DNA from 2 places in the Brevibacterium sp. genome. Region 2 is predicted to be linked to the other one. Evidence: predicted binding sites of a transcription regulator. Region 2 holds the regulator's gene; the other holds the start of a gene.

Region 1 (14,604 bases), on a different contig from region 2:
GTCAAGGGCGAGACCATCGTCGTCGAGTTTCCCGTCCATACATGGGCCGCCGACGAAAACGACCATCAGGAATTCAGCTCCGAACGCAGTGACGCGAAGGTCAGCGGGATCCTCCACACCGGGTTTCCGGTCCGCCGCTGGGATCACGATCTGGGGCCGGGCCGACAGACCCTGGCCGTGGCCACCCTCAACGAGGCGGCCGCCGACTTTCCCGAAGTCAGCGACGAGCTGAGTACCCCGTCGGGCTTGGGGTTCCGCTACCTGTCTCTGCCGTCCGGTCGACTGGTCGACTGGGCCGTCGACGATGAGGCACGCTTCGTCCTCGTCCAGCTCGAGAAGCCGATCCCCGGCCAGCTCGAGGCCAGTGAGATCTGGCGCGTGGACCTCGACGGGGAACCCGAACTGCACCGTCTGACGAAACCGGCAGCCGATCACAGCTTCGACATCGAAGCCATCAGCCCGGACGGAACGAAAGCGCTGGTCACCCGCGTACAAGCCTGGACTCCGCAGACCAACCTCGCGGCCGAACTCAAAGTCCTCGACCTGGAGACCGCGGAACTGAAGTCCGTGTGGCCGGATGCCGATTTCTGGTTCTCTCCGATCTGGGCGGACGATTCGACCATCGTGGCCACCGCCGATGATCACGGCCGCGGCAGCATCTTCATCGGTGATGTCAAAGATGCGCAGCCCAGGCGGCTCGTCGGGGGAACCGATCAGAAGTATTCGTTCTCGGGGCTGGCCCTGCGTGAGGACACGGTCGTGGCGACCGCCTCGGCGATCGATGTCGCGCCTCTGCCGATCTCCGTCGACCTCGCCACCGGGGTCATCAGCGAACTCGCGAACCCGGCGACGGTCCTCGACGAGGAAGGCACCCTCACCGAGGTGGAGGTCCGTGCCGAGGACGGCACGCCGATCCGTGCGTGGCTGGTCCTGCCGGAGGGGGAGGGGCCGCATCCGCTCGTCGTCTTCGCCCACGGCGGACCGTGGGGGTCGTGGAATGCGTGGACCTACCGGTGGAATCCGGGTCCTTTTGCGGCCGCCGGTTATGCTGTGCTGCTGCCGGATCCGGCGATCTCCACCGGATATGGGCAGGCGATGATCGATCGCGGGCAGCAGCAGCTCGGCGGCACTCCGTTCACCGACGTCATGGCGCTGACCGAGGCCGCAGGGGAGAGGACGGACATCGATGCCGAACGCATCGGCCTGGCTGGCGGATCCTACGGCGGGTACATGGCCAACTGGGTGGCCGGGCACACCGGCAGCGCGTTCAAGTGCATCGTCACCCATGCCTCCCTGTGGAACACCACGTCGATGGGGCGGACGACGGACAATTCGTCCTGGGATCAGGCGATGCGGGAACAGTCGGCGCAGTATTCGCCGCACCTGTTCGCCGATGACATCGAGGTGCCGATGCTCGTCATCCACGGTGACAAGGACTACCGGGTGCCGATCGGGCAGGGCCAGGAACTGTGGCTGGACCTGCTCACCCGGGCGAAGACTCCGCTCGACGCCGATGGCGACACTCAGCACCGGTTCCTCTATTTCCCCGACGAGGGGCATTGGATCCTCGGCCGTGGGAACGCCGAGGTCTGGTACCGAACCGTGCTCGCGTTCCTCGACTCGCACGTGCTCGGCATCGACGCGGACCGAGTCCGCACGCTGGGCTGAGTCGGCAGTCGATCCGTCGGCTTCCTGAGGTGGGGAGGCAAACGGTTCGTCTGCGCCCCGGGGCGGGGCGGCTACCGGTTCGGGGCGGCTACTGGTTCGTCCGCGCCCCCGGGACGAGCCGATAGCCGATTCGCCGGCACCCCGCCCGTCGACACTCTGCTCGCCGGGACCCTGCGGAGGGGGAGCTCGCCGGGACCCTGCGGTAGGCAGTTCACAATCCGATTCCGTACCCTGAATGTTGTGTTCGCAGAGCGATGGAAGGACCTCGATGACACAGACCGCACAGATCCCCGCCGAGGCGGTCATCCACAATGCGTGCGTCCTCGACGGTGATCGGGCGACGTTCACCGAGGAGACCGCGGATACGTGGATCGCGATCGCCGAAGGTACGGTCACGGCACGGGGCCGTGGGGACGGCTGGAAGGACGGAGCCGCCTCGGGGCGGGGAGAGGTCATCGACGCCGCCAGCGGATACGTGGCTCCCGCGTTCGTCGACATCCACTGCCACGGTGCGGGCGGCGCAAGCGCCGAGGACGGGATCGAGGCGATCGATGCGATCCTCGACGTGCATCGGGCTCACGGCACCGGCAGGCTCGCGCTGTCCTACGTCTCGGACACGATCGACGGTCTGTGCCGGTCCCTGCGTGCCGGAGCCGGTCTCGTCCGCGATCGGGCCATGGTCATGGGGCTGCATGCCGAAGGGCCGTTCCTGTCTCCGGATTTCAAGGGTGCGCATGCCCCTGAGGTGCTCACGTCGCCGACCCCGGAGGCCGCCGAGGCGATCCTCGAAGCCGCAGACGGAACTCTCGCGCAGATCACGATTGCCCCCGAACTGCCCGGTGCGCTCGATGCGATCGCGCGGTTCTCTGCGGCGGGCGTGCGTGTGGCCGTCGGTCATACGGCCGCCGACTTCGAACTGACCGCGCAGGCGTTCGAGGCGGGAGCAAGCATCCTCACCCACGCATTCAACGCGATGCCGGGCATCCATCATCGTGCTCCGGGGCCGGTCCTGGCTGCGGCCGAAGCTGAGCATGTCACCGTCGAACTCATCAATGACGGCGTCCACGTCGTCGCCCCTGTCGCGCGCATGCTCCATGAACTCGTGCCCGGACGCCTCGCGCTCATCACCGATGCCATGGCGGCGACGGGCCTGCACGACGGGAGCTATCACCTCGGTTCGCTCCCGGTCGAAGTCAAGGATGCCGTGGCGCGCCTGGTCACCGCCGACGGCACTCAGGGAGCCATCGCGGGGTCCACGTTGACGATGGACGAAGCCGTGAAGCGGGCCGTCACCGAGGTCGGGGTCAGCCCGTTCGACGCTGTGCAGTCCGCGGGGCTCGTTCCACTGCGTGCAGTGGGTGGTGTGCCGGGGTCGGGTGATTCTCTGCGTGCGGTGGGTGGTGCCGCCGATGCCGGCAGCCTGTTGGCTCCCGGAATGCCGGCTGAACTCCTGCTCCTCGATGGGGACATGAGCATCCGAGGCTCGCGGTTCGGCGGTTGACTCCGGTCGAACATTGCTGAATCCGTCTGAGCCTCGTTGAGTTCGAAGGGCTGACCGATGCGACTGCGCCCGTCACGCAGCTGAACCGGGCCGAACCGGACCGAACCGGGCTGAACCGGACCGAACCGGGCTGAACCGGACCGAGCCGAGTTGAATCCGGCTGAGCCCGGCTGAACTTGGAAAGTGGGCACAGCTGTCCCCTGAAAGTGGGGCGGCTATTTGTCGAACAGGGAGTCGACGATGTCATCCGCGATGAAGCGGGCGTGGAGGATCGGAGTTCGAGCAGGATCCTTTGCGGCGGGCGGAACGTAGGCCGGTCGCCCGTCGAAGAGCATCACCGTGTCCCAATCGGTGCGGTCGAGCAGGTGGTGATGATAGCTGCAGAGCAGCGCGAGATTGTTGATCTCCGTCTTGCCGCCGAGCGCCCATGGAATCACATGGTTGGCATCGCACCAACCGGGAGGGGCGTCACAGCCGGGGAAGGTGCAGCCTCGGTCGCGGGCGGTGATCACTGCCAGCTGTCTGCGATTGGCGAAGCGCTGTTCTGTGGCCACCTGCATCGTCTTGGCCTTGTCGCTCATGAGGTGGAAGAACAGCGAGCCGTTGAGGCCGTTTCTCATCAGTTCCTTGATGGGAATGGGATTGTCGGCGCCCGTGGTGCCGTGTCCCGTGCCTTTGGCCAGATCTTCGGCGGTGGCGTTGATGACGAGAGCATAAGGCGCTCCTGCAGCCGTCCGCTGTTTGTCGATCGTGGTGACGAGGCCGGCGAATCGTTCGTAGATCCATTCACGTGCCGAGGGCTGTTCGGCGCTGACGTCGACGAAACCGCCGTCCTCACGAATGCCGACGCCGGGGGCGGCGGCCGGATTCCCGGTCGTGCGAGCTGCATCGAGATCGGGTTCCGGAACTCGCTTCGCGTCATACCGGTCGCCGGAGAGCACCGCATCGACGATCTCGAGCAGCTCTTCATCGGGCAGCGGCGAGCTCGTTGCCTCAGGAGCGGCGGTCTTGATGCCGGCGCCGCTCTCGTCAGCACCGGCGGTGTCGGTGCCGGCTTTGTCAGCGTTGGTCTTGTCGTCTTCTCCCGCAGCTTGGATCCGTGAGGTCAGCAGTCCGTTGAGAGTGCCCCCGGTGACGGGGTCGAGCAGCCCACGCAGCTCCCAGTCGCCGTTGGCCCTGGCACGCATGGACATGTTGTAAGCCGAGCGGTCGCTTGAGTCTTTCGGTTCTTCTCCGTCCGGGTCGATGTAGCCCATGAGTTTGCCGAAGATCTCGCGCAGGTCCTTGAGGCGGACCTTGGGTGCGTTGTCGACCAATCGTGTCTCGACGTCACTGCGGACGGCCTGACTGACCCACGTGGGCAGCTTGCGCATGCAGTCTTCGATGACAGACGCCTGGGCGGCGGAGATCGTGCCGGCATGGAGCGCATCCGCGACGACCGGGTAGAGAGGCGGCAGAGCCTGGCCGGCCATATCGACGCGTCCGCCGAGGTTCTTGGCCATATCGGTGCGGCGGTTCGCCTCCGCGCCGGTGAGGTTGAATCGGTTCTCGATGAGCGATTTCGTCGACTTGGCGCCGAAATCGCTGGGTGTTCCGACGCGTTCGCAGACGGAGAGTGCGAGCGTCGACAACGCGTCGTTGATGCGTGTGATCGCCTCGACCCCATCGGCGAGCATGATGGCCTGTTCCGGTCCCATGGGGCGATCGAACGTGCGCAGCTCATCTTTGAGGCTCATGAGCTGAGTGATCGAAGAGGTGACCTCGGGCGCAAAACGGCTGAGATCCGTCCACTCTTCGTCGGCCAGCAGCGGGTGACCGCTGGTCTGCGGGGAGTTGTCGGCGTTCCGAGCGGAATGATCGGAGCTGCGTTCGGGAGTGAGGGTCATGGGGATGATTTCCGTTCACCAACATCGTTGTTGTTGGAATCCAGTTTACTCTCCAAGGCAATAGAATGCCATAGAGAATCGAAAAAAAGTTCGAACAGATATAATGTGTTCGTCGATGTTCGATCATAGAACCATAGACTCTTGCCAGATGTCTGCAGAAGCGCATGCCCATGACTCGTGCTGCCTCCGGCCCACTTCACGGAGGCCTTCGCGGCAGTGTTCCGGCTTCGAAAGTGTCAGGCGGTCGTGGCACGATTGGAGTATGGATGCCCTGCTCCTCATTGATACCGACGACGCCAGCTACCCCAGCGATGACGCCATGGAGACCCTCGGCGATATCGTCACCCGGACCCGCGCTGTGGGCGGTGTGCTCATCTTCGCGTCGACGAAGGCCGACCTCGCCGACACTCCCGATGAGGAGCTGAGCATCTTCGTTCCCGACGAAGAGGATCTCGTACTCCGCTCCGAGAGCCCCGATGTGTTCGAAGGCATCGACGATCTGGCCGCAGGTCTGCATGACCTCTCCGTCGACCGGATCATCATCGCCGGCGCCGACGCCACCTCGGCCACGCCCGGCGCCGACGCCAACACAGGCGAGCCAGGCGCTGGAGCTGGCAGCGATGCCACTGACCCTGCCGCCAAAGCGGGAGGCGATGCCGACGCCAGCGCCTCCTCGGCGAGCACCCCCGGAGCCGTCTACGCCTCGGCGATGGCGGGTCTTGTGTGCAACTTCGACGTCGTCGTCCTCTCCGACTCCACCACAGATCCGGACGGAAAGCTTGTCACCTGGGGCGATGCTGCCGCTGACGCCGGCGCTATGGTCAAGAAGACCGCCGATACCTGGCTGCGGATGTAGGCTCAGCCGCCTTCCCGAAAGTGTTCTACGTTGAGTAGAATGTGGGAGCGAGCTGAGAGGAGGACCCATGACCGGATGGACGAAGTCCGTGCGCGCGCTCTTCGCCGCTCTCTTCACGACCCTCCTCGCCCTGCTCATGCACCTCGCCGCCGGAGGCGGAATCTCGGTTCCCGGCACTGTGGTCGTCTTCGTCCTCGTCCTGTGGGCGGCGATGATCGTCGCCGGCAGGCGCCTGGGCTATCTCACTCTGGCCGGACTGCTCGGCCTCGGGCAGGTGCTCATGCACCTGACGATGAGCTGGTCCGCCCGCACCCTCGCCCATGCGGGGGCGCACACGGGAACCGCCCATTCCGGAACCGGTCAGACCGGGACCGGAATGGGCGGTTCCACCTCCGCCGAGGCGGCCCTCCACGCCCACGCCGGACACATCGTCCCGGCCCCCGGCTCCCTTGATCTCGGTCCGGCCGCATCCGCGCTCGGACATGCGAACCACGGTGCCGCCTCGGCGGGGATGATCATTGCCCACCTCGTCGCCGTCCTCGTCACCGCCGTGCTCCTCAAGCGCGGTGAGGACATCGTCCTCAGCATTCTGCAGCTGGCCCTGGGGCCGGTGATCGGTGCACTGCGTGCCCTCTCCGAGGCGGCCGGGGTCCTGGCCGACGAACCGTTCCGCAAGCTCAGCGCTTCGTTCCGACTGCCGCAGCCGGTCACCTCGGCGGTCGTCGGTCCGAACTATCGGCGCGGCCCGCCCGCACTCGTCTGACACCTCCCACGGCGATTCAATCGTCGTCTCGCACCCGTTCTCTGGGTGAACCCATCCATCATCGGGCGACCGACCCCTCAGCGGCGGCGACCCGACCCCTGGTGACAGTCGAGCCAATCCGCCGCATCAGCGGCAGAGACTCTGCGGCTCCAGGCTCGAGCCGATTGGCGAGCCTGCATGATCGACCCGTGCTCGACTGCACCTGAATGACGAAAGTGCAGACATCATGCGAAAGAACATCACCCTGACACTTGCCCTGCCCATCGCCGTCGCCATCGGCCTGGCAGGCTGCGGTCACGACGACAGCACGGCAGCCGGGTCGACGCAGGCCGGAGGCAGCAGCTCCGCCTCAGCGGACACTGTGGACAGCCGAGTCGACGCCGAGGCGCTCAGCCTCGACGGCGCCTGGGTCAAGGCCGCCGACGACGGAATGACCGCAGTCTTCGGCGAACTGAAGAACAACACCGACCAGGACATCACCCTCGTCGAAGCGAAGTACGCGGACGCGAAGATGGTCCAACTCCACGAAACCGAAGGCGACGGTTCCGGCGGAATGTCCATGCAGGAGAAGAAGGGCGGCTTCACCATCCCGGCCGGGGAGAGCCTCGACCTCGAACCCGGGGGCGATCACATCATGATCATGGGCCTGAAGAAGGCCATCAAGCCGGGCGAGCAGATCAGCCTCGACCTCGTCACCGCCGACGGCGAGACCGTCGAGGTCACTGCCGTGGCGAAGGAGTACTCCGGAGCCCAGGAAGACTACGCGCCCGGTGAAGCCGAAGGCTCCAGCGACGGCGAGAATGCCGACCACGCCGACGATGGCGACGACGAGGGCTCCGACCACGGAGACCACGGTGACCACTGAGCCCGGTCGCCCCGGCTTCAGCCGCCGCGGTCTCCTGACCTCGGCGGCCGCAGCCGGCGGCGTCGGAATCGTCGGTGCCACGGGCGGATTCGCACTCGGCCGCGGCTCCGAATCGCAGGGCGCGAGCGCCGGTGACGGCGGGCCGTCTCGGCGAGATCTGGACGGGGCGAACGGGCCGCAGACCGAGCCGTTCTACGGCACTCATCAGTCCGGTGTCGAAACCCCGGCGCAGGCGTATGCGCACTTCATCGCGTTCACACTGGGGCCCGGGATCACGGCCGCCGAGGCGGTGCGCTGGCTGCGGCTGCTCACCGCGGATGCGGCCGCACTGACGCAGGGGCAGGCGCCGTTGGCCGACTCCGAATCCGAACTCGCCGTCGACCCCGCCCGGCTGACGGTGACCTTCGGATTCGGCGCCGCACTGGTGGCATTGGCAGGAAAGGACCATGTCCCGGACTGGCTGAAGCCGCTGGAGGCGTTCTCGATCGATCGCCTCGATGAGGACCGCTGCACGGGTGACCTGCTCCTGCAGATCTGCGGCGACGACCCGCTGACCGTGGCACATGCCAGGCGCATGCTGTTCAAGGACTCACGCTCATTCGCCGAGGTGGCCTGGCAGCGCGACGGATTCCGACGTGCCTACGGCAGCTCGGGGGAGGGGAAGACCCAGCGGAACCTCTTCGGTCAGCTCGACGGCACAGCGAATCCGGGGCCCGGATCCGAGGACTTCGCGCGGATCATCTGGGGCCAGGGCACCGAGACTGCGGACCCGGTGTTCTCCGCCCGCGGGGAGCCGCCGGCCGATCTCGGCGCGCATCTGCCTGTGTGGATGCGTGGGGGAACGACGCTGGTGCTGCGTGATATCGCGATGAACCTCGACACCTGGGACCAGGCCGATCGACCGGCACGGGAGTTCTCGGTCGGGCGGACCATGGACACCGGGGCACCGCTGTCGGGCAAGGACGAGTTCGACGTCCCGGACTTCACCGCCGTCGATGAGCGCGGACTGACGAAGATCTCGCAGGTCGCGCATATCGCTCGCGCCCGCGACGGACTGGGTCCGGAGGCGCAGATCCACCGGCGCACGTTCAACTATGAGACCGGTGCCGGTGGGGATTCGGGGCTGCTGTTCGCGTCGTTCCAGGCCGATATCGAGCGGCAGTTCCTGCCGATCCAACGCCGCCTCGCCGAGGTGGACCTGCTCAACGAATGGACGACGCCGATCGGGTCGACCGTGTGGGCGATTCCGCCCGGAGCGACCCAGGACGGCTACGTCGGGCAGGAGCTGTTCGACGGGTGAGGAAGCGGCGCGGCCGCCGGGCCGATGACGGGCGCCGGGCCGATGAGTATGAACGGGCTCAGAACAGCGCCTGCGGCAGGGCGCCTTCGAACTCGAGGAGGCGCCGCTTGGTCTCGAGCTCGTGCCCGGGCAGTCCGCCCGAGTACCCGCCGAGCCCGCTGCCTGCGACGACGCGATGGCAGGGGACGATGATCGGGATCGGATTGAGCCCCATGATCCCGCCGACGGCCCGCGCCGGAATCCCGGTGCCGCTGGCTTCGGCGAGTTGCCCGTAGGTGACCGTGGTCCCCGCGGGAACCTCGTCGGCCAGGGTCGTCAGCACGGTCCTCGCGATGTCCGATACCTGACCGAAGTCCACGGGCAGATCGATGTCACCGAGGCGGCCGTCGAAGTACGCGCGCACCTGGACGATCGCGTCGGCGAGGATCGGATCCGAGGCGGCGGTCGCCCCGGCGGGGAGCGAAACGTCGGCGACCGCCTCGGCGGGGATCGGGTCCGACTGTCTGGCTGCCTCGGCGGGGATCGATGCGGCGGACACGGCCGCCTCGGCGGATGTGCGCCATTCGAGCCGGACGATCGACCGGCCATCGCTGGAGACTGTCAGGGGGCCGACGAAGGTGTCGACGGATGCCGAATGGATCGCCATGAGATGCCCTCCGTTCGAGTTCCGCGCACCGAACGCGGTGCCAACGGCGCTGCTCCATCGAGTCTACTCATACAGCTGTGCCCTCCCGACTCTGTCGAGTCGGGAGGGCACTGCATATTCATGACTGCGCGCCGCGCGGCGGGGAAGTCAGCAGCTGAGCAGAGGACGTCGACCTCAGGGCAGCTGCTGCCGCGGCGACGAGATCACTCCTCGTCAGGCAGCTCACCTTCGTAGGCGTCCGGGTTGGCCTTCAGCCACTCGGTGATGGCCGCTGGGGGATCATTCTTGCCGTCCTTGCCGTACTTGTTGACGACCAGGTCCTCGAGTTCCCCGTACTGCTTGTCATCGAGCTTGATGTTGCCGATGTAGTCGGCGGCATCGGAGAACTCATCGCTGAAGCCCTTGGTCGCGGTGAAGTGGAGCTTCTCGGGATCGCCCATCGCACCCTTCGGGTCCTCGAGGTCCTTGACCGGGTACTCGTTGTTCGCCCAGAACGGACGCCACAGCGTGACGACGATGTCCTTCTCGGCATCGGTCGCATTGCCGAGCTCGGTGAGCATGGCAGCCGTCGACGAGGTGACGAGTTCGTATTCGTCGTCGAGACCGTATTCGGGAATCATCGCCTTGGTGGCCTTCGTCAGACCGGCACCGGGCTCGATTCCGACGATCTCGCCGTTGAAGTCCTTGCCCTTGCCCTTGAGATCCTCGATCGAGTTGACGTCGTCCATGTACTTCGGGACGGCGATCGTGAGGACGGCATTGTCGTAGTAGGCGCCGACGTCTTCGAGATCATCACCGTACTTATCGATGTACTGCTTGTGCGTGACCTCGGGCCACGAGGACGGATACATATCGATATCGCCGTTGGCGACACCGGCGTAGAGGACGGCTGCCTCACTGAAGGTCTCGGTCTCGACGTTGTAGCCCATCTTCCCCAGCTGGTTCTCGAGCAGGAGCGAGATGCTCTCTCCGTCGGTCCAGCCGGTGACGTAGCCGAGCTTGATGTCGCCCTTGTCGCCGCCACCGCTGCCATCGTCGCTCGACGCTTCCTGCGAGCAACCGGTCAGAGCGAGGCCGAGGGCTGCGACTGCAGCGACGAACGGGGTGAGAAATCTTCTCTTCATTATGTGTTCCTTTTCTCTAGTGTTCGACATTTCAGACTGTGTGGTCCATCGATTCAGGCTGCTGCGGCAGTTGCCTTGTTCTTCGTGCGGCGACGGCGCATCCCTGCCACGAGCGAGCGCGGGTAGTCCTTGGCATTGCCCAAGGCTGCGGTGACGCGATCGAGGTAGACCGCGATGATCACCACGCCGAGTCCGGCTTCGACACCGAGCGGCAGGTTCTGCGTGGCGATCGCTTCGACGACGTTCTTTCCGAGCCCGTCGGCGCCGACCATGCCGGCGATGACGGCCATGGCCAGTGCGAGCATGATGACCTGGTTGATGCCGGCCATGATCGTGGGCGTGGCCAAGGGCAGCTGGACTCCGCGGAGGATCTGGCCTGGAGTCGCACCGAAGGACTGTCCGGCTTCGACCGTCTCCGAATCGACGCCGCGGATGCCGAGCTCGGTGAACCGCACGCCCGGAGGCAGAGCGAAGATCACCGTTGCCACGAGGCCGGGGACGACGCCGATGCCGAAGAAGGTGACAGCAGGGATGAGGTAGACGAATGCCGGCATCGTCTGCATGAAGTCGAGGATCGGTTTGATGACCGCTGAGGCTTTGTCGCTGCGTGCGGCCAGAATGCCGACCGGAATGGCGATGATGACGGCGATGACAGCGGCGATGATGATCAGCGCCAGGGTCTGCATCGCGGCCACCCATTGGTCCATCGTCATGATGAAGAACAGGGTGATGAGGGTGCCCACGGCCATCTGCCACGAGCGGAAGACCCAGCCGATGAGCGCCAGCAGGATGATGATGACGAGCGGATGGAGGTCGACGAGCACGTCGGTGAGGACGTCGATGAGGAGGTTGAACAGCCAGGTGACGGCGTCGAAGAACCACGCGACGTTCTCTTTGAGCCAGTCGAATGCTGTGTCGACCCAGGCTCCGATCGGAATTCGGATGTTCTCCATCAGCGCTCACCCCTTTCGCCGGCGACCTGCGGTGCGGCGGCATCATCGCCTTCGGCCAGTACCTGGTCGATGATCCCGGTGTCGACTGGCTCGGGCCAGCCTTCGACTGAGGCGTCCGTCGCCTGCTCGTCGTTGCCGTTTTGGTTGCCGAGCGCGGCGAGCAGGGTTGCCCGCGGCACGACACCGACGAGTTCGCCGTCGGAGTCGGTGACCGGCACCGGCAGAGGCATCTCCGCGGTCGGGAGGAAGAGGTCGATGAGCAGGTCGTCCGGGGACGCAGGGTGGGCGACCGGCTTGATGATCTCGTCGAGAGTCGTGGCGCCTGTCCGGATGTGCTCGACGCAGGCGCGGTCGCTGACGAGTCCGAGGAACTTCCGGTCCTTGTCCGTGACATACACGCCCGAGGCGTTGTTCTCACGCATGGTGCGCAGCGCGACGCGGGGGCCGTTCTGATTGGTCACGGTCTGACGTGCCTTCTCCATGACGTTGTTCGCGGTGAGGACCCGTGCTCGATCGACGTCGTGGACGAACTGCGCGACATAGTCGTTGGCAGGGTCGGTGAGGATGTCCTCCGGGGTGCCGACCTGGACGATGCGTCCATTGCGCATCACCGCAATCCGGTCACCGAGGAACATCGCCTCATTGAGGTCGTGGGTGATGAAGATGATCGTCTTCTTCAGCTCCCGTTGCAGTTCGACGAGCTGTTCCTGCATTTCGCGGCGGATCAGCGGGTCGAGGGCGGAGAAGGCTTCGTCCATGAGGAGGATGTCGGTCTCGGCCGCAAGCGCGCGGGCCAGACCGACGCGCTGCTGCATACCGCCCGAGAGCTGTTCGGGGAATTTGTCGCCCCAGCCATCGAGGCCGACGGCCTTGAGCCAGCGGTCGGCGGCCTTGTCCCGTTCCGCCTTCGCGACTCCGCGGATCTCGAGCGCATAGGCGGCGTTGTCCCGGACAGTGCGGTGCGGGAGCAGTGCGAAGTGCTGGAACACCATCGAGATGTGTTCGCTGCGGACCTTGCGCAGTGTCGCGGCGTCGACCTTTGCGATATCGGTGCCCAGCACCTCGACGGACCCGGCAGTGGGTGCCCAGAGCCCGTTGAGCGTGCGGATCAGGGTCGACTTGCCCGAGCCCGACAGGCCCATGACGACGAAGATCTCGCCCTCCTGGACGTCGAAACTCGCGTCGATGACGGCGGCCGTTCCGAGTTTGGTCAGATCATCGCGGTCCGCGCCTTCTTCGAGTCGCTTGACGACTTCGCCTTGGCGCTTTCCGAAAACTTTGTAGACGTGTGACGCTTTGACAACGCTCACGTGCTTCCTCCTTGCATTCTTGGCAGTCCGCAAGAACGAGAGGCTTCACCCCCGTTTGCACGGTTCGGTGCTCGCAGAACAGATCCGAATAGCTCAATTGCGCACGCGCCTCACCGCACACGGATATCTGATCCACCATTGTAGTTTTATTCAGGGTCTTCGGCAGAGATCTCATCGGGATTATGCGGCGCGCCCTTCTTGACTGGCGCTCTGACCTGGGGAAACAACTGCTCGTGCGTTACTTGATTGTTATAATCATCGATTGGAGCATGTAGATGTACCGTTTATGGATTTGTTACCGGATATGAGGTTTTGATGCAGTAGGCGGCCTTGTCTTCAGGGCGTCCGCAGCGATTCCGAGAGGAAGTGGATCACGGCCGGAGTGACCACCTCGGCGAACTCTTCGAAGAATCCGTGGCGGCCCTCCGGCAGAATGCGCAGCTGAGAACCGGGGATGCGTTCGTGGAGGATGCGGGCATTTCCGACCGGGTTCATCCTGTCGGCGTCGCCGTGCATGATCAGCGTCGGAGCGGTGATCTCCGGCAGTCGATCCCACGCGTCGTGATTGGCGCTGATGCGCAGATGGGCGGATGACTCGGCGGCCGTCATCGTGTCGTCGCCGAGCATCTTGCTGGACTTCGCCGACACCGTCCACTCGGGGGTGTAGAAGAGGTCGAAGAGGTACTGAGTGTGCTCATCTCCGCGCAGCCGCGCCAATGCCTGGCCGACCTCGCGCGGACGCTTGACCCCGTGCGGACCGCCGGGGGAGGTGCATCCGAGTACGAGCGCGCTCACTCGACCCGGGTGGTTGAGCGCCAGCATCTGCGCGATGCGCCCGCCCATGGACGTGCCGTACACCGCGGCCCGATCCACGCCGAAGCGGTCGAGCACGTCCGCGGCGTCGTCGGCGAAGCTCGCCGTCGACAGCTCGCCGAGCTCGCCCCGGCTGCCGCCCGTCCCGCGATAGTCGAACGTAATCGTGCGGAAGTCCGCTTCGAAGTCCCCGCGCAGATCGTCCCACCACTCGTGCGAATTCGACTGTCCCTGCAGCAGGAGCAGCGCTGGGGCGTCCTCCGGCCCGCTGACCTGGGCTTCGAGCGGGAAGCCATCGCGTGCGCTGATCCTGTCCATCTGCATCGTCTCCACCCGTGTCCTCCCGCCTGCGCGTGCCTGATCACCGCCTACGCTTGAGAGATGAAATCATTGCCGTTCCTCAATCCTGCCGTAGGATCGCCCGCAGTGCGCAATCCCGACCGACCGGCCATCATCGTGCCCACGCTGGCGCTCGATGCCGAGGGTCTTGCTGCCGAATGCGCTGCAGCCGCCGCGACCGGGATCGTCGACGCCGTCGAATGGCGCATCGATCCGCTGCTCGCCGCCGCTTCCGGTTCCGCACAAGGTGGGGCGCACAGTGGTGTGCACGGCCTCGCCGAGGCGGCCCTTCGTCTGCTTCCGCATGCGCTCACAGCCGGGCTGCCGATCCTCCTGACCGTGCGCACCGGTTTCGAAGGCGGGCAGGTGGCGATCACGGAGGACGACTACGCCGAGGTGGTGCGGGAACTCATCGCCGGGGTCGCTGATGTCGAGGCGAACGCCGGAACCGCTGCCGGCGCCGGTCCCAGCGGCACCGGTGGAACCGGCACCGCCGCCTCGGGAGTTCCCGGCAGCGCATCATGGGGCGTTCCCGTGGCCATCGACGTCGAGATCGATCGGGCCGAGTCGGGCTCCCTCA
Region 2 (14,604 bases):
CGGCGGAGCCGCCGAATTCGATGCCGAGATCGTCGAGTCACTGACGAGCGGTGGTGCTGCCCAGAGTGGGTCCACTATCGACATCAGCCGACTGTCCGACCTCTGTTCCCGGGCCGCGGGCGTCCATGCGAACCTCACGATGTTCCACAACGGCCTGCGCCATATATCCGAGCAAGGAGCGAGCCTGACTTCTCCGAAAATCACTGTGGACGAGCGAGTCCACGACGTACGTTCACTGTGTGGCATCGGAACCTGGGCATGACCGAGATGCCCGAGGAGCAGAACTCAGAAACGATCATCACCGTCGTCGGAGCCACCGCCACAGGAAAATCGGACCTTGCACTGGATCTGGCCGACCACCTCGGCGGGGAGATCATCAACACGGATTCGATGCAGTTCTATCGCGGGATGGACATCGGCACAGCGAAGCTGCCGGTCGATGAGCGGCGGGGGATCGCGCACCATCTCATCGACATCCTCGATGTCACCGAAGAAGCGAACGTTCAAGACTTTCAGGCACGTGCCCGGGCGGCGATCGCGGACATTCGGGGGCGCGGACTGCGCCCGATCCTCGTCGGCGGGTCCGGGCTCTACGTGCGTGCTGCGGTCGACCATATGGAGTTCCCGGGCACCGACCCCCATCTGCGGGCCCGCCTCGAGGCCGAGGTCGCCGTCGACCGGTGGGCGCTGCATCAGAAGCTGCGCGAACTCGACCCGCAAGCAGCCGAGAAGATCACTGTCAACGACCAACGACGCATTGCGCGAGCCCTCGAAGTCATCGAACTCACGGGCCGTGCCTTCAGCGCTCAGCTGCCGGACTACCAGGAGATCGAGCCGACCATCCACCTGGGACTGAGCATGGACCGAGCCGTCCTCCATGCTCGCATCGCTGCCCGCGTCGAACTGATGTGGGACCAGGGCTGGGTCGACGAGGTGCGGCGTCTGCTCGAGGCCGGATTGGCTGAGGGCAAGACCGCCTCTCGTGCCATCGGATACGCACAGATCCAGCGCCACCTGTCCGGAGAGCTCACCGCCGCCGAGGCGCAGGAGGAGACGACGGTGAGGACCCGACAGTTCGCGCGCCGACAAGACACCTGGTTCCGTCGTGATCCGCGCATCCACTGGATCGACGGCAGCGCCGCCGACGCCGAGGCGAACCTGGCGGCCGCGCTCGACGTGCTGGGCGGGCACTGACGACATAGCGGCCGAGCTAGACATGGCGGCCGGGCTCGATGTCCTGAACGGGCACTGAAGACCTGCCTGGACCGTCCCCGATAGGATGGAGTCATGAGCACTCCGGATACTCCGTTCGCCGCCTGGTCCGATGTCACCTTCGTCAAGGGACACGGCACCCAGAACGACTTCGTTCTGCTCTCCGACGACGACAGCAGGCTGGAGATGCATTCCGAAGCCGTCGCCACGCTCGCCGACCGTCGGGCCGGACTCGGCGCCGACGGCATCATCCGCATCGTCCGCTCCGCCGCCAGCGGCATCCCGGGAGCCGCCGAACAGGCCGACGCCGGTGCCGAATGGTTCATGGACTACTACAACAGCGACGGCAGCCTCTCCGAGATGTGCGGCAACGGCGTACGCGTCTTCGCCCACGGGCTCGTGGCCAGCGGCCGCGTCCCCGCCGAGGGCCGCGATATTCTCGTCGGCACGCGCGACGGAATCAAAACCGTGCGCACCACCCTCAACCCGGCCCTCGGCGTCCAGACCGGAGACGACGTCGTCGACACCGGCACGCCCGGACCCGGATCCGCCAGCGACTCCTGGTACACGATCGACATGGGGGAATGGTCACTCGACCCGTCAAGCAGCGTGCTCGTGACCACCGGCGGCATCGAGGTCGCCCGCCCCGGACTGCGCGTGTCCACCGGCAATCCGCACACCGTCGTCGCCCTGGCCGAGAACTCCGAACTCGCCGCCGCCGACCTGCGTGATGCCCCCGTCCTCGACCCCGTGCCCGCACAGGGTTCGAATGTCGAATACATCGTCATGGAGCCCGCCCGAGCCGATGTGGCCGGGGGAGAAGGCGCCCTGCGGATGCGCGTGTTCGAACGCGGCGTCGGTGAGACACGCTCCTGCGGCACCGGTGCCTGCGCGGCCGCGATCGCAGCCCACCACTGGGCCGGCGAGAAGTCACCTCTGCAGTGGAGAGTGGACGTTCCCGGAGGTCAGCTGCGCATCGAAATCGAACCCGATGCCGAAGGAACGAGCGGACGCGTCAGCCTCGCCGGACCCGCGGTCCTCGTCGCCAGCGGCACGATCAGCTGAGCTCACCCGCGCTCGACCGTGAGCACCCGGAAGCCCTTCGACGATCCCGTGCGCACGACCTCGAAGCCGTCACCGAGCATCCCGGCGATCCACTTCTGCAGGGAATCGCCACCGAGGTTCTTCGACACGACTAGATCGGCGCGACCGCCCGGCGCCAGACGCGGCAACCAGGTCTCCAAGAGCTCATGCAGCGCCTCCTTGCCGATGCGGATCGGGGGATTCGACCGGATCGCGGCGAACTGCAGGTCGGCGGGAACATCGGCGGCGGTGACGGTGTTGATCGTATCGAGACCCAGCCTGCGCGCATTCGCCGCGGTGGTCTCCAGGGACCGGGAGTTGACGTCGAGTGCCCACACTCGCACAGCCACCTCGGCGTCCTGGGCGTCCAAGGCCGTGTGCAGGGCGATCGGACCCCACCCGCAGCCGAGGTCGAGGATATCGCCGGCCGGCGGCTGCGGCAGGTGCCGCAGCAGCACAGCCGTGCCGAGGTCGAGGCGGGTGGGCGAGAACGTGCCGGATACGGTTTCGACGGTGACGGCGCGGCCGGCCAGATCGAGGTTGAGTTCCCGCGACTTGGCCTCGCTGCTCGGCGATTCGGTGAAATAGTGCTCGGACACCGTTTCAGTGTAGACGGCTGTGGGAGAATTGATGGACACCACCGTCGGTGCGCACCGCTACGACCGGTGCGAGGCATGACGACGTCGGCACGAGAAGTCCCGTGCCGACGGCAGAGAACAAAGGAATGAATGACGTCTGAAGACAATGAGCGTCGCAACGCGATGCTCGACCGTGTGCTCTCCCGAGGCGCCCAAGCCCTCGACGATCACGACACCACCCACGAGGATGACCAGTTCGACCTCGCCGAGCGCGCCGCGCTCACCCGCGTGGCCGGACTGTCGACCGAACTCGAAGACATCACAGAGGTCGAATACCGTCAGGTCCGCCTCGAACGCGTCGTCCTCGCCGGCATCTGGAACACCACCCAGGCCGAAGCCGAGAACTCGATCCGCGAACTCGCCGCGCTGGCCGAAACCGCCGGTTCCGACGTCCTCGACGCGCTCATCCAGCGCCGCGACAAGCCGGATCCCGGCACCTTCCTCGGCAAGGGCAAGGCCGCCGAGCTCGCCGAAGTCGTCGCCTCCGTCGGCGCCGACACCGTGATCATCGACTCCGAACTCGCTCCCAGCCAGCGGCGCGGACTCGAGGACGTCATCAAGGTCAAGGTCGTCGACCGCGTCGCGCTCATCCTCGACATCTTCGCCCAGCACGCGAAATCCCGCGAAGGCAAGGCCCAGGTCGAACTCGCCCAACTCGAATATCTCCTGCCGCGTCTGCGCGGTTGGGGTGAGTCCCTGTCCCGGCAGGCCGGCGGTCGTGTTGCCGGCGGAGCCGGAATCGGCTCCCGCGGACCCGGTGAGACGAAGATCGAACTCGACCGTCGCCGCATCCGTGCGCGAATGTCGAAGCTGCGCCGCGAGATCAACGCCATGGCGCCCTCCCGGGAGACCAAGCGGAAGAACCGCGCCCGCCACCACGTACCCTCCGTCGCGATCGTCGGCTACACGAACGCGGGCAAGTCCTCCCTGCTCAACCTGCTCACCGACGCCGAGGTGATGGTGCAGAACGCCCTGTTCGCCACCCTCGATCCGACCGTCAGGCAGGCCAAGACCGCCGACGGCATCGTCTTCACCTACACCGACACCGTCGGATTCGTGCGCAATCTGCCCCACCAGCTCGTCGAGGCCTTCCGCTCGACTCTGGAGGAGGCCTCCGGTTCGGATCTGCTCCTCCACGTCGTCGACGCTTCCCACCCGGATCCTCACGGGCAGATCCAGGCCGTGCGCAATGTGCTGGGGGACGTGGAGACCGGGGACATTCCCGAACTCCTCGTGTTCAACAAGGCCGATATCGCCGAGGAGGCCGTGATCACCGGCCTGCGCGCGGAGTACCCCGACGCCCAGTTCGTCTCCGCCGTCTCGAAGGAAGGGATCGACGACCTCATCGAGGCCATCGAGAACCGCCTTCCCGTCCCGGACATCGACATGACCGTGCTCATTCCCTATGAACGCGGTGACCTCGTGTCGAAGATCTACGCCCTCGGCACGGTCGAGCACGAATCGCACGGCACGGAGGGCACCAGCCTGCAGGCGAAGGTGCCGACCGAACTCGTCGACGAACTGCGCGAATTCCAACGTCCGGACCTGGTCATCGACGAGTGAAAGCAGTCGAGAACCTCCTCGAATCCGCTGTCGGCGCCATCGGCGGATCGCCACGCGAGGGTCAGCAGGAGATGGCGCAGGCGGTCGCCTCGTCGCTGGACAAGGGAATCCACCTGCTCGTGCAGGCAGGGACCGGCACCGGCAAATCCCTGGCGTACCTCGTCCCGGCGGCCGAATACGTCACCCGCACCGGCGGGAAGGTCGTCGTGTCCACGGCGACCCTGGCCCTGCAGACGCAGATCATCCACCGCGACCTGCCCCGGCTGTTCAAGGCCGTGAAGAAGGATCTCGACCCGCTGCCCCGAGCGGCACTGCTCAAGGGGCGGCGGAACTATGTGTGCAAGCACAAGCTCGCCGGCGGATACCCGGACGAGGGTGAGGGCATGCTCTTCGACCTCGGGGCCGACGCCGAGGCGGGACGCAAACCCACCGAACGTTCGGGCTTGGGCGAGGAGATCCAGCGGATCCGCACCTGGGAGAAGACCACCGACACCGGCGACCGTGACGACCTCCTAGCCGGTGTCAGCGATCGCGCCTGGTCACAGGTGTCCGTCAACGCCTTCGACTGCCTCGGATCGAACTGCCCGCTGTTCACCGAATGCTTCGCCGAAATCGCCCGGAACAAAGCCGCCGAAGCCGATATCGTCGTGACGAACCATGCCCTGCTGGCCATCGACGCCTTCGGGGAGTCGAACGTGCTGCCCGAACACGATGTCATCATCATCGACGAGGCCCACGAGCTCAAGGATCGGGTGACCAGCGCCCTGTCCGGGCAGATCAACACGAGCATGCTCTCGGCGGCGACGAGCTCCGTGCGCAAACACACCACGGTCCAGGACGGGGTCGTCTCGCTGCTCGATTCCGCCGCGGCGGCCCTCGAACGCGCCCAGACCTCGGTGCCCGAGGGACTCATCCTGCATATGAGCGAGGCGCTCGGATTAGCCCTGGCGCAGATCCGCGACTCCGCCCGCCAGGTCATCAACGACATCGGCGGCAAGACCGACGACGCCGATGCCGGACGGCAGATGGCCAAGGCGCGCTGTCAGGAGGTCTTCGAACTCGCCGAACGCTTCTGCGACCCGGGTAAGAACGACGTCATCTGGCTCTCCCGGTCGACGTTCAGAGAGAAGGAGACGACGAACCTCGTCGTCGCACCCTTGAGCGTGGCCGGCACCATGCGCAATGGGATCTTCGAGGAATCGACGGTCGTGGCCACCTCGGCGACCCTGTCCCTGGGAGGGAACTTCGACGCGGTGGCCGCCTCATTGGGACTCTTCGGACCCGACGCACCGAAGTGGGACTGCCTCGATGTCGGATCACCCTTCGACTACGGCAAGCAGGGCATCCTCTATGTCGCCTCCCATCTGCCCAAACCCGGCCGCAGCGGACTGAGCGAGGAAGCGCTCACCGAACTCGAAGAACTCGTCGAATCCTCGAACGGCGGGGCACTGGGACTGTTCTCCTCGCGGGCGGGGGCCAATGCGGCGGCCGAACACCTGCGGACGAAGTTCGACTTCCCGATTCTGCTTCAAGGCGACGACGGCCTGCCGGCGCTGGTCTCCCAGTTCACCGCCGATGATCAGTCCTGCCTGTTCGGGACCATGTCTCTATGGCAGGGAGTCGATGTGCCGGGACGGACGAACCGACTGGTGATCATCGATCGTCTGCCGTTCCCGCGCCCCGACGACCCGCTCATCCAGGCGCGGGCACGCGATGCCGACCAGCGGGGAGTCAACGGATTCATGGCAGTATCGGCCACGCATGCCGCCCTGCGGCTGGCACAGGGGGCCGGCCGCCTCATCCGGTCGACCAAGGACAGGGGAGTGGTGGCCGTGCTCGACTCGCGGCTGCGCTCGGCCCGGTATGCCGGCTTCCTCGTCAACTCGATGCCGAGGATGTGGCCGACGACGAACTCCGGTCTCGTCCGCACAAGTTTGGCCCGGCTGGCCGAAACCGACGAGACGTGAGGCAGACGGTGCTGAGCTCCGCCGGATGACGCAGAAGCGCCCGCGACCAACCGTGGTCGCGAGCGCTTCTCAGTTCGAAGGCGGGCCCGAGGATCTAGAGGCGGCGGATGACGGCGACGACGAGACCCATGATCTGTGCGTAGGTGCCGTCGATGGGTTCGTAGTTCTCGTTCTGCGGCATCAGCCACTGCTGACCGGCCTTGCGCTTGAGCGTCTTCACCGTGGCCTCGCCGTCGAGGAGGGCGGCGACGATCTGACCGTTGTCGGCGGTGTGCTGCTTGCGCACGACCACCCAGTCGTCGTGGCAGATGGCGGCTTCGATCATCGAATCGCCGACGACCTTGAGCAGGAACATCTCACCGGAGCCGACGACCTGCGTCGGCAGTGAGAAGACATCGTCGACCTCCTGCTCGGCCAGGATCGGGCCGCCGGCGGCGATGCGTCCGACGACCGGGACCTGCACGGTGTTGTTGGCCAGCTCCTCGTACTTCGCGCGCTCGGCCTCTTCCTCTTCGAACGGATTGACCACTTCGATGGCACGCGGGCGCTTCGGGTCGCGGCGGACATAGCCGAGGCGTTCGAGCTGGGAGAGCTGGTGGGCGACGCTGGAGAGGGACGCCAGTCCGGCGGCTTTGCCGATCTCGCGCATGCTCGGCGGGTAGCCGTTGGCCACGACAGCGCGTTCGATGGTCTCGAGGACGAGACGCTGGCGGGGAGTGAGGCGGAAATCGCCCTCACCGGACGACCCCTCAGGGATCTGGACCACGTCGTCGTCGCTGCGAGCGGCAGCGATCTCGGTGGCAACATCTTCGTTGCGAGGCCTGCCTCTGCCTCGTTTGTTCTGAACCACTGCTCGTTCCCCTTCGTTCTATTCCCTGCCGCTGAACGCCGTCATCTCCGCTTCGAAGATTCTCGTGTCAGTGCCGACTGAGATGGTTCTGACAGATCAATCAACAACCCTGGTTCCCTCTCATTGTCGCATAGATGTTCGAGTCGGACTGGACATTTGTTCGATTGGCATGTTGAATAGAACAGACGTTCTACCGATTACTGGTGGAATCGTACGAATGAAAGAGGTAATGCGATGTCTGCACAGAACACCGAGCTGCGCCTGACCACTCGTGGACGCCAGGCTGTGCGCCTTCTCCGGACCCTGCTCGTCGCTCTCGTCGTCATCGGCGGAGCGGTCCTCCTCGCCACCCAGTCGTTCTCGGCCGCTGCCGTCGCCGAATCGGAGACGGAGAGCATCGGCATCGATGCCGAGGCGGTCGTCGTCGGTGAAGGCGAATCGCTGTGGACCGTGGCGACGAGTCTCGGCATCGACCGCGACACCCGTGATGTCGTGGCCGACATCGTCGAGATCAACCACCTGGACACCCCGACCGTTCACCCCGGCCAGACCCTCGACGTCCCCGTCCGCTGAGGTCGAACCCTGCTCGACCGGCAGGGTGCAGGCCCGACCGTCAGCGCGCTGACCCGTTCGATCGGGTGAGCCGACCGGCGGATCTCGATGCCCGACCCGCCGCCCGGGCGGCGGGGGCCTCTCGGTAGAATGATCGCCGTGGGAAACATCGACTCTCTGCCAGTGCGTTCAGACCTCGTCGGCCTCAAGCCGTACGGGGCTCCGCACCTCAATGTCCCGGTCCAGCTCAACGTCAACGAGAACGCCTATCCGCTTCCGGATGTCGTCGTCGACAGCATGCGCGCCGCCGTCGACGATCACTTCGCCGGACTCAATCGATATCCCGATCGCGAATTCACCGCACTGCGCGAACATCTCGTCACCTATTTGGACGGTGTGAACGAACGTGCGGGGGACTCCGTCGACCTCGACCCCTCCATGGTCTGGGCCGCCAACGGTTCGAACGAAGTGCTCAGCCATATCGTCCAGGCCTTCGGCGGACCGGGCCGCACGGTCCTGGGGTTCACTCCCTCCTATTCGATGCACCCGCTCATCACCACGGGCACGGGTGCCGAATGGCAGCACGTCGAACGCAGGGACGACTTCACTCTCGATGCCGAGACGGTCGCCGCCGAAGTGGCGCGGGCGAATCCGGACATCGTCTTCCTGTGCACCCCGAACAATCCGACCGGCACCTCGATCGGCCTCGACGTCATCGAAGCCGCCTACGACAACTGCGCAGGGATCGTCATCGTCGATGAGGCATATGCGGAATTCTCCCGCCCCGCCAAATCCTCGGCGATGACTCTGCTCGGGGGCCGGCCCCGCCTCGTCGTCTCCCGGACCATGAGCAAGGCCTTCGCCTGTGCCGGACTGCGCTTGGGCTACGCCATCGCCGCCCCCGAGCTCATCGACGTCCTCCGCCTCGTCCGCCTGCCGTACCACCTGTCCGAGGTCACTCAGGTGCTCGCCTGCACGGCGCTCGAACACACGGAGCTGCTGCTGGGCAACGTCGACCGACTCATCGACTCGCGCAATCGCATATCGAGCCACCTCGCCGAGGTGGGCTTCACTGTCCACGACAGCGATTCGAACTTCGTCCTCTTCGGCAACATCGCCTCCCCGGCCGAGCTGTGGCAGAAGCTGCTCGATCGCGGAATCCTCATCCGCGATATCGGCATCACCGGCCACGCCCGTGTCAACGCCGGCACCGAGGCAGAGACCGAAGCGTTTCTGACCGCCATCGACGAGATCCTCGCCGACGACCCTGACACCCTCGCGAACCGTCCGCAGTCTCCGACTCCGTCATCAGCCGCCCCGACGAAAGGCACTTCATGAGGCAGGCCCAGAACTCACGCACGACCTCCGAGTCCACGGTGTCCGTGTCCGTCAACCTCGACGGCACCGGCACCTCGACCATCTCCACGAGCGTGCCGTTCTTCGACCATATGCTCACCGCCCTGTCGAAGCACTCGATGATCGACCTCGACATCACCGCCACCGGCGACACCCACATCGACGTCCACCACACCGTCGAAGACACCTCCATCGTGCTCGGCCAGACCATTCGCGAAGCACTCGGCGACAAGGTCGGCATCCGCCGCTACGGCTTCGCTGCCGTGCCGCTGGACGAGGCATTGGCCCAGTGCGTCGTCGACGTCTCCGGTCGCCCCTACTTCGTCCACGAAGGCGAACCCGAAGGCCAGCAGTACCACCTCATCGGCGGTCACTTCACCGGTTCGATGACCTCCCACTCGCTGGAATCCATCGCCTTCAACGGCGGCCTGACCGTCCACCTCGACCTGGTTCGCGGCCGCGACCCGCACCACATCGTCGAAGCCGAATTCAAGGCCTTCGCCCGCGCGCTGCGGCAGGCTGTTGAGACCGACCCACGGAGCAACTCCGTTCCCAGCACCAAGGGAGTCCTGTGAGCACGACCGTCATCGTGACCCCCTTCGGGGTCGCCCAGCAGCTGGCCGCCGCCTGCGTGCTGTCGAACATCTCCGGCACCATCGTGCCGATCGGCGAGTTCAGCGGCATCGTGCTCGCCGACACCGATGTCAAAGCCGGCAACGAGGCGGCCGCAGCGATCTCGAAGCTCGCGGGCAAACACGAGGTCCTCCTCCTCGTGCGCAGCGAAGAGCAGATCGACGCCGGCCACTTCCGCCACGGCGCCCGCGAATCCGATGTGCCGGCCGGACTGGCACTGAAGAACCTCCCCGATGTCCTCGAGGGTCTGCTGCTCGAAACCGTTGCCGCAGACGACATCGAAGGCAGCATCAGAACCGATTCGATGACGAAGCTGCAGGCCAGTGCGGCCATGATGAGCCCGGGCCGGGCCGCCATGGCACGCACGGCACTGCTGTGGATCATCGCCGCCGTGCTCGCCGGACTCGTCACCGCCTTCGGCATCGCCCTGGCCCTGGGCGGGAACACCATCGCCTGGGTCGTCGCCGCACTCGGCGTCATAGTCCTCGGGTTCTCCCTGTGGAGGATCTGGTCGGTGCTGAGCAAGGGGGCGAAGCGATGACGACGGTCGCCGTCCTCGACTACGGAGCCGGTAATGTCCGCTCCGCCGTGCGTGCGGTCGCCGCGGCCGGTGCCGAGGTCACGCTCACGGCCGATCACGATGTCATCAACGACTCCGACGGACTGCTGGTCCCCGGCGTCGGCGCGTTTTCGGCCGTGATGGCCGGACTGGAGAACGTCGGGGGAGTCGACCTCATCCGGGCACGTCACGAACAGGGGCGACCGTTGCTCGGCATCTGCGTCGGCCTCCAGGTGTTCTTCGCCCGCGGCGTCGAACACGGAGTCAAGACCGAGGGCATCGGTCTGTGGCCCGGAGCCGTCACCGGCCTCGAAGCGCCGGTCATCCCGCATATGGGATGGTCGAAGGTCAACGCTCCAGCAGACTCGGCCATGTTCGAGGGCATCGGGGGCGAACGCTTCTACTTCGTCCACTCCTACGCTGCGACGAAGCCGCCGGCGAACGCAACGGTGACGACTGCCCGCCACGGCAATGACTTCATCGCCGCTGTCGAAGATGGAACCACCTGGGCAGCACAGTTCCATCCCGAGAAATCCGCCGAGGCTGGCGCCAGGCTCCTGCGCAACTGGCTCGCCTCGTTCGCCGCCGACAGCAGCCCGGGCAGCGGTTCCGGCAACTCCGGCACCAACCCCACAGACTCACTCAGCTCCTGACCGAGCACACCGACTATGGTCGCCTCAAACCCCGTGGCACCCTGGCAGAAAGGTCACAATGACAGACAGTTCGAACAAGCTGGTCCTCCTCCCCGCCGTTGACGTCGCCGACGGCAAGGCCGTCCGCCTCGTCCAGGGCGAAGCCGGAACCGAAACCGACTACGGTTCACCCATCGACGCCGCTCAGGACTTCGAGAACCGCGGCGCCGAATGGATCCACCTCGTCGACCTCGATGCCGCCTTCGGGCGCGGATCGAACTCGGATCTGCTCAACCAGGTCGTCAAGGCTGTGGGGATCAAGGTCGAACTGTCCGGTGGCATCCGTGACACTGAAAGCCTCGAACGCGCACTGGACACCGGAGCCGAGCGCGTCAACATCGGTACCGCCGCCCTGGAGAACCCCGAGTGGACGGCCGAGATGATCTCGCGCTTCGGCGATCAGGTCGCCATCGGCCTCGATGTGCGCGGAACCACCTTGGCCGCCCGCGGTTGGACGAAGGACGGCGGCGACCTCTACGAAGTTCTCGCCACCCTGGAAGCCGCAGGCTGCTCCCGCTACGTCGTCACCGATGTGCGCAAGGACGGCACCCTGCAGGGTCCCAATGTCGACCTGCTCAAGAACCTCGCGCAGAAGACGGACTCTCCGATCGTCGCCTCCGGCGGAGTCTCGAGCCTCGACGACCTGCGAGCCCTCCGTGAGCTCGTGCCCTTCGGCGTCGACTCGGCGATCGTGGGCAAGGCACTCTACGCCGGCAAGTTCACTCTGGAAGAAGCCCTCGACGTCGCAGGACGGTGAGTCTGTGAGCACGCACTCGCACGATCCGGGCCAGCCGCATGGGCCGGGCGATCCCCGGTCCGCCGCGTCTGATGCCCGGGTAGGCGACTCCCACGCTCCGGCGGATTCCGCCGGGCAGGCGTGGGAGGGCCGGGATCTCAAACCCAACCCGTTCTCCGGGGACACCGGGCTGGCGGATGCAGCCCTGCTGGAGGCCCTGACCCAGGTCGCTCAGACACCCCTGGATTCGGCCGCACACCAGCAGGTCGTCACGGCCCTGTCCGGGGCCAGGCTCTATGCCCCGATCGTGCCGATGGTCGTCGATCACGAGGTCGGAGACAACGGGCTCATGGCCGACAACTCCTCGGAGATGGCGATGGTCCGCCTCCAAGCCGAGGACGGCCGCGAGTGCACCCCCGGATTCTCGGGAATCCCACCGTTGACGGCGTGGCATTCCGACGCCCGTCCCGTGCCGATCGAGTCCGAACGGCTCGTCCTCGGGGCGATCGAGGCCGAATCCCAGCTCGTCGTCCTCGACCCCGGGGCCGAGTCCTCGTTCCTGCTGCGCCGCCCGGCCATGTTCGCGTTCGTGCAGTCCCAGCCCTGGACTCCGTCCTGGGCCGACGCCGAGGTGGCCCAGCGTCTGCGTGCCATCGCCGAGTCCTTCCCGTGGCTGGCTCGGATCGGTGTGAGCCCCGGCAGCAACAGTGTCCACCTCGGTGGGCCGGAGCTCGGCATCACACTCGGCGTCGAGTCCGAAGTGCCGCCGGAGGAAGTGCGCCGGTTCCAGGAAGCCGTCGCCGGCGACGAGGACCTCGTCGCGAAGATCGACTCTCTGGCCATCCGCCTCGTCGAAGGCTGAGGCTCCGAAGCGGTAACCTGACTGCTCCGGGCGTGTCAGATCGGCAGGGCACCTATGCTTGTGACCCATGAGCGAAATCCGTGACCTCGGCCACTCGACCGCACCGGACGACAGCTACCTCGACGAGATGGCCAGACAGACTCCGGCTCGGGCCGAGCAGGCCGCCGCGTGGGCCTCCGCTTTCACCGGAGCCCCGGAGACGAGCCGGTCCGGAATCGCCGCAGGCCTCGACGCCGCGGAAGGCGACCTTACGGGCCTGCTCCACACCATCCATGATCTCGCAGAGACAGCATTCGAAGAGTTCGATTCGGTCGCTGCGATCGCCTCGGTGCTGGAGAATCATGGAGTCGACGTCGAGACAGGCCTCTACGGTGTGAAGACCACGCTGCGGGCGACGACGGGATCCGGTCACGGTCGCACGATCGCGATCCTCGCCGAATACGATGCCCTGCCCGAGATCGGGCATGCGTGCGGACACAACATCATCGCCACCGCCGGAGTCGGTGCCTTCCTCGCCCTCCACGCCTTGTACGAGAAAGACCCCGACGCCGTGCCGGGCACCGTCGTGCTGCTGGGCACCCCGGCCGAAGAAGGCCATTCGGGCAAAGAGGTCTTGGCCCGGGCCGGCGCCTTCGACGGCATCGACGCGGCCATCATGGTCCACGGCTACGGATACGACTGCGCCGACCAAGTGTGGCTGGGACGCCGCCTGCTCAAGGTCACATACTCAGGAGTCGCCGCCCACGCCTCGGCGCAGCCTTTCATGGGGCGCAACGCCCTCGACGCGGCGAACCTCTTCTACCAGGGGCTCGGCCTGATGCGGCAGCAGATGCCGCCGATCTCCCGCCTGCACGCGGTCATCACTGACGGCGGAACGAGGCCGTCGATCATCACCGAAACCGCCACCGTGCAGTGCTACGTCCGTTCGAAGTTCCCTGAGACGCTCAAAGAGCTCTCCGACCGGGTCGAGGACGCGGCGAAGGGTGCCGCGCTCATGACCGGCACCGGCGTCACCGTCGACTGGGACGAACATCCGCCGTCGCTGCCCGTGCGTACGAATTCGACGCTGACCGCCCGTTGGGCCGAACACGAACAGGCGCGCGGTCGCCAACCGCTTCCCGCCGGAGTGCTCGACGAATCGATCGCTGCATCCACGGACTTCGGCAATGTCTCCTACCGGATTCCCGGCATCCATCCGCTCATCAAGACCGCCGACGCCGAGGTGGCCCTGCACACCCGTGAATTCGCCGCAGCCGCCAGGACCCCTGCCGCCGAAACCGCGGCGCTCGACGGGGCCTACGGCCTTGCATGCACCGCCCTGGATTTCCTCGTCGACGATGCCCTCGCCGCCGAGGTGACCGCAGAGTTCGACCGCGAGGGCGGAGCGATCGATGTCGAACACTTCTTCGACTGAACTCGCCGCGTCACCGCGCGCAGCTCACCATCGAGCCCTTTCGATCGAGAAGAAGGACTGATCATGTCAACGACGACAAACGGCAGAGTCGGCTTCGGCCAGAGAACGCTCGATTGGATCGAACGCATCGGCAACAAGCTGCCCGAACCGTTCACCCTGTTCCTCGGGCTGTTCATCCTCACCGGGCTCGTCTCCACAGCCATGGCCCTGGCCGGTGTCTCCGTGTCCATCCCCGGCACCGAGGACACCGTGGCGATCAAGGGTCTGTTCACCGGTGAAGGTCTGGCATGGCTGACGACGACGATGGGGGAGAACTACATCGGGTTCCCGCCGCTGGCGACCGTGCTGCCGATCCTTCTGGCTGTCGGCGTCGCCGAGAAGTCGGGGATGCTGGCCGCCGCCGTGCGCATCGCGTTCGGCAAGAGCCCGAAGTGGCTGCTGCCCTATGTCGTCGGTTTCGTCGGCGTCGTCGGCTCGATCATGGCCG

What was found. Region 2 encodes LexA, which represses DNA repair genes until DNA is damaged. Its sites were predicted from a motif close to TCGAACANNTGTTCGA; they were not measured.
Region 1: the regulator LexA is predicted to act here: its motif matches at 5,134-5,149, upstream of ACTIIH_RS05235 (DUF222 domain-containing protein).

Annotation. Positions count from the first base shown of each region.
Region 1 covers NZ_JBQDYQ010000011.1:13,755-28,358, forward strand. The annotation lists gene ACTIIH_RS05225 (S9 family peptidase) at 1-1,668, shown strand, start outside; gene ACTIIH_RS05230 (N-acetylglucosamine-6-phosphate deacetylase) at 1,937-3,169, shown strand; gene ACTIIH_RS05235 (DUF222 domain-containing protein) at 3,385-5,055, opposite strand; gene ACTIIH_RS05240 (hypothetical protein) at 5,318-5,911, shown strand; gene ACTIIH_RS05245 (hypothetical protein) at 5,979-6,674, shown strand; gene ACTIIH_RS05250 (copper chaperone PCu(A)C) at 6,901-7,539, shown strand; gene ACTIIH_RS05255 (Dyp-type peroxidase) at 7,493-8,839, shown strand; gene ACTIIH_RS05260 (methylated-DNA--[protein]-cysteine S-methyltransferase) at 8,898-9,485, opposite strand; gene ACTIIH_RS05265 (glycine betaine ABC transporter substrate-binding protein) at 9,689-10,609, opposite strand; gene ACTIIH_RS05270 (ABC transporter permease) at 10,663-11,562, opposite strand; gene ACTIIH_RS05275 (quaternary amine ABC transporter ATP-binding protein) at 11,562-12,872, opposite strand; gene ACTIIH_RS05280 (alpha/beta fold hydrolase) at 13,209-14,009, opposite strand; gene ACTIIH_RS05285 (type I 3-dehydroquinate dehydratase) at 14,067-14,604, shown strand, end outside.
Region 2 covers NZ_JBQDYQ010000019.1:9,514-24,117, reverse strand. The annotation lists gene ACTIIH_RS07445 (hypothetical protein) at 1-262, shown strand, start outside; gene miaA (tRNA (adenosine(37)-N6)-dimethylallyltransferase MiaA) at 259-1,194, shown strand; gene dapF (diaminopimelate epimerase) at 1,288-2,277, shown strand; gene ACTIIH_RS07430 (class I SAM-dependent methyltransferase) at 2,280-2,894, opposite strand; gene hflX (GTPase HflX) at 3,024-4,496, shown strand; gene ACTIIH_RS07420 (ATP-dependent DNA helicase) at 4,493-6,463, shown strand; gene lexA (transcriptional repressor LexA) at 6,558-7,313, opposite strand; gene ACTIIH_RS07410 (LysM peptidoglycan-binding domain-containing protein) at 7,548-7,886, shown strand; gene ACTIIH_RS07405 (histidinol-phosphate transaminase) at 8,025-9,203, shown strand; gene hisB (imidazoleglycerol-phosphate dehydratase HisB) at 9,200-9,796, shown strand; gene ACTIIH_RS07395 (hypothetical protein) at 9,793-10,395, shown strand; gene hisH (imidazole glycerol phosphate synthase subunit HisH) at 10,392-11,066, shown strand; gene priA (bifunctional 1-(5-phosphoribosyl)-5-((5-phosphoribosylamino)methylideneamino)imidazole-4-carboxamide isomerase/phosphoribosylanthranilate isomerase PriA) at 11,125-11,862, shown strand; gene ACTIIH_RS07380 (SseB family protein) at 11,867-12,703, shown strand; gene ACTIIH_RS07375 (M20 family metallopeptidase) at 12,771-14,117, shown strand; gene ACTIIH_RS07370 (AbgT family transporter) at 14,181-14,604, shown strand, end outside.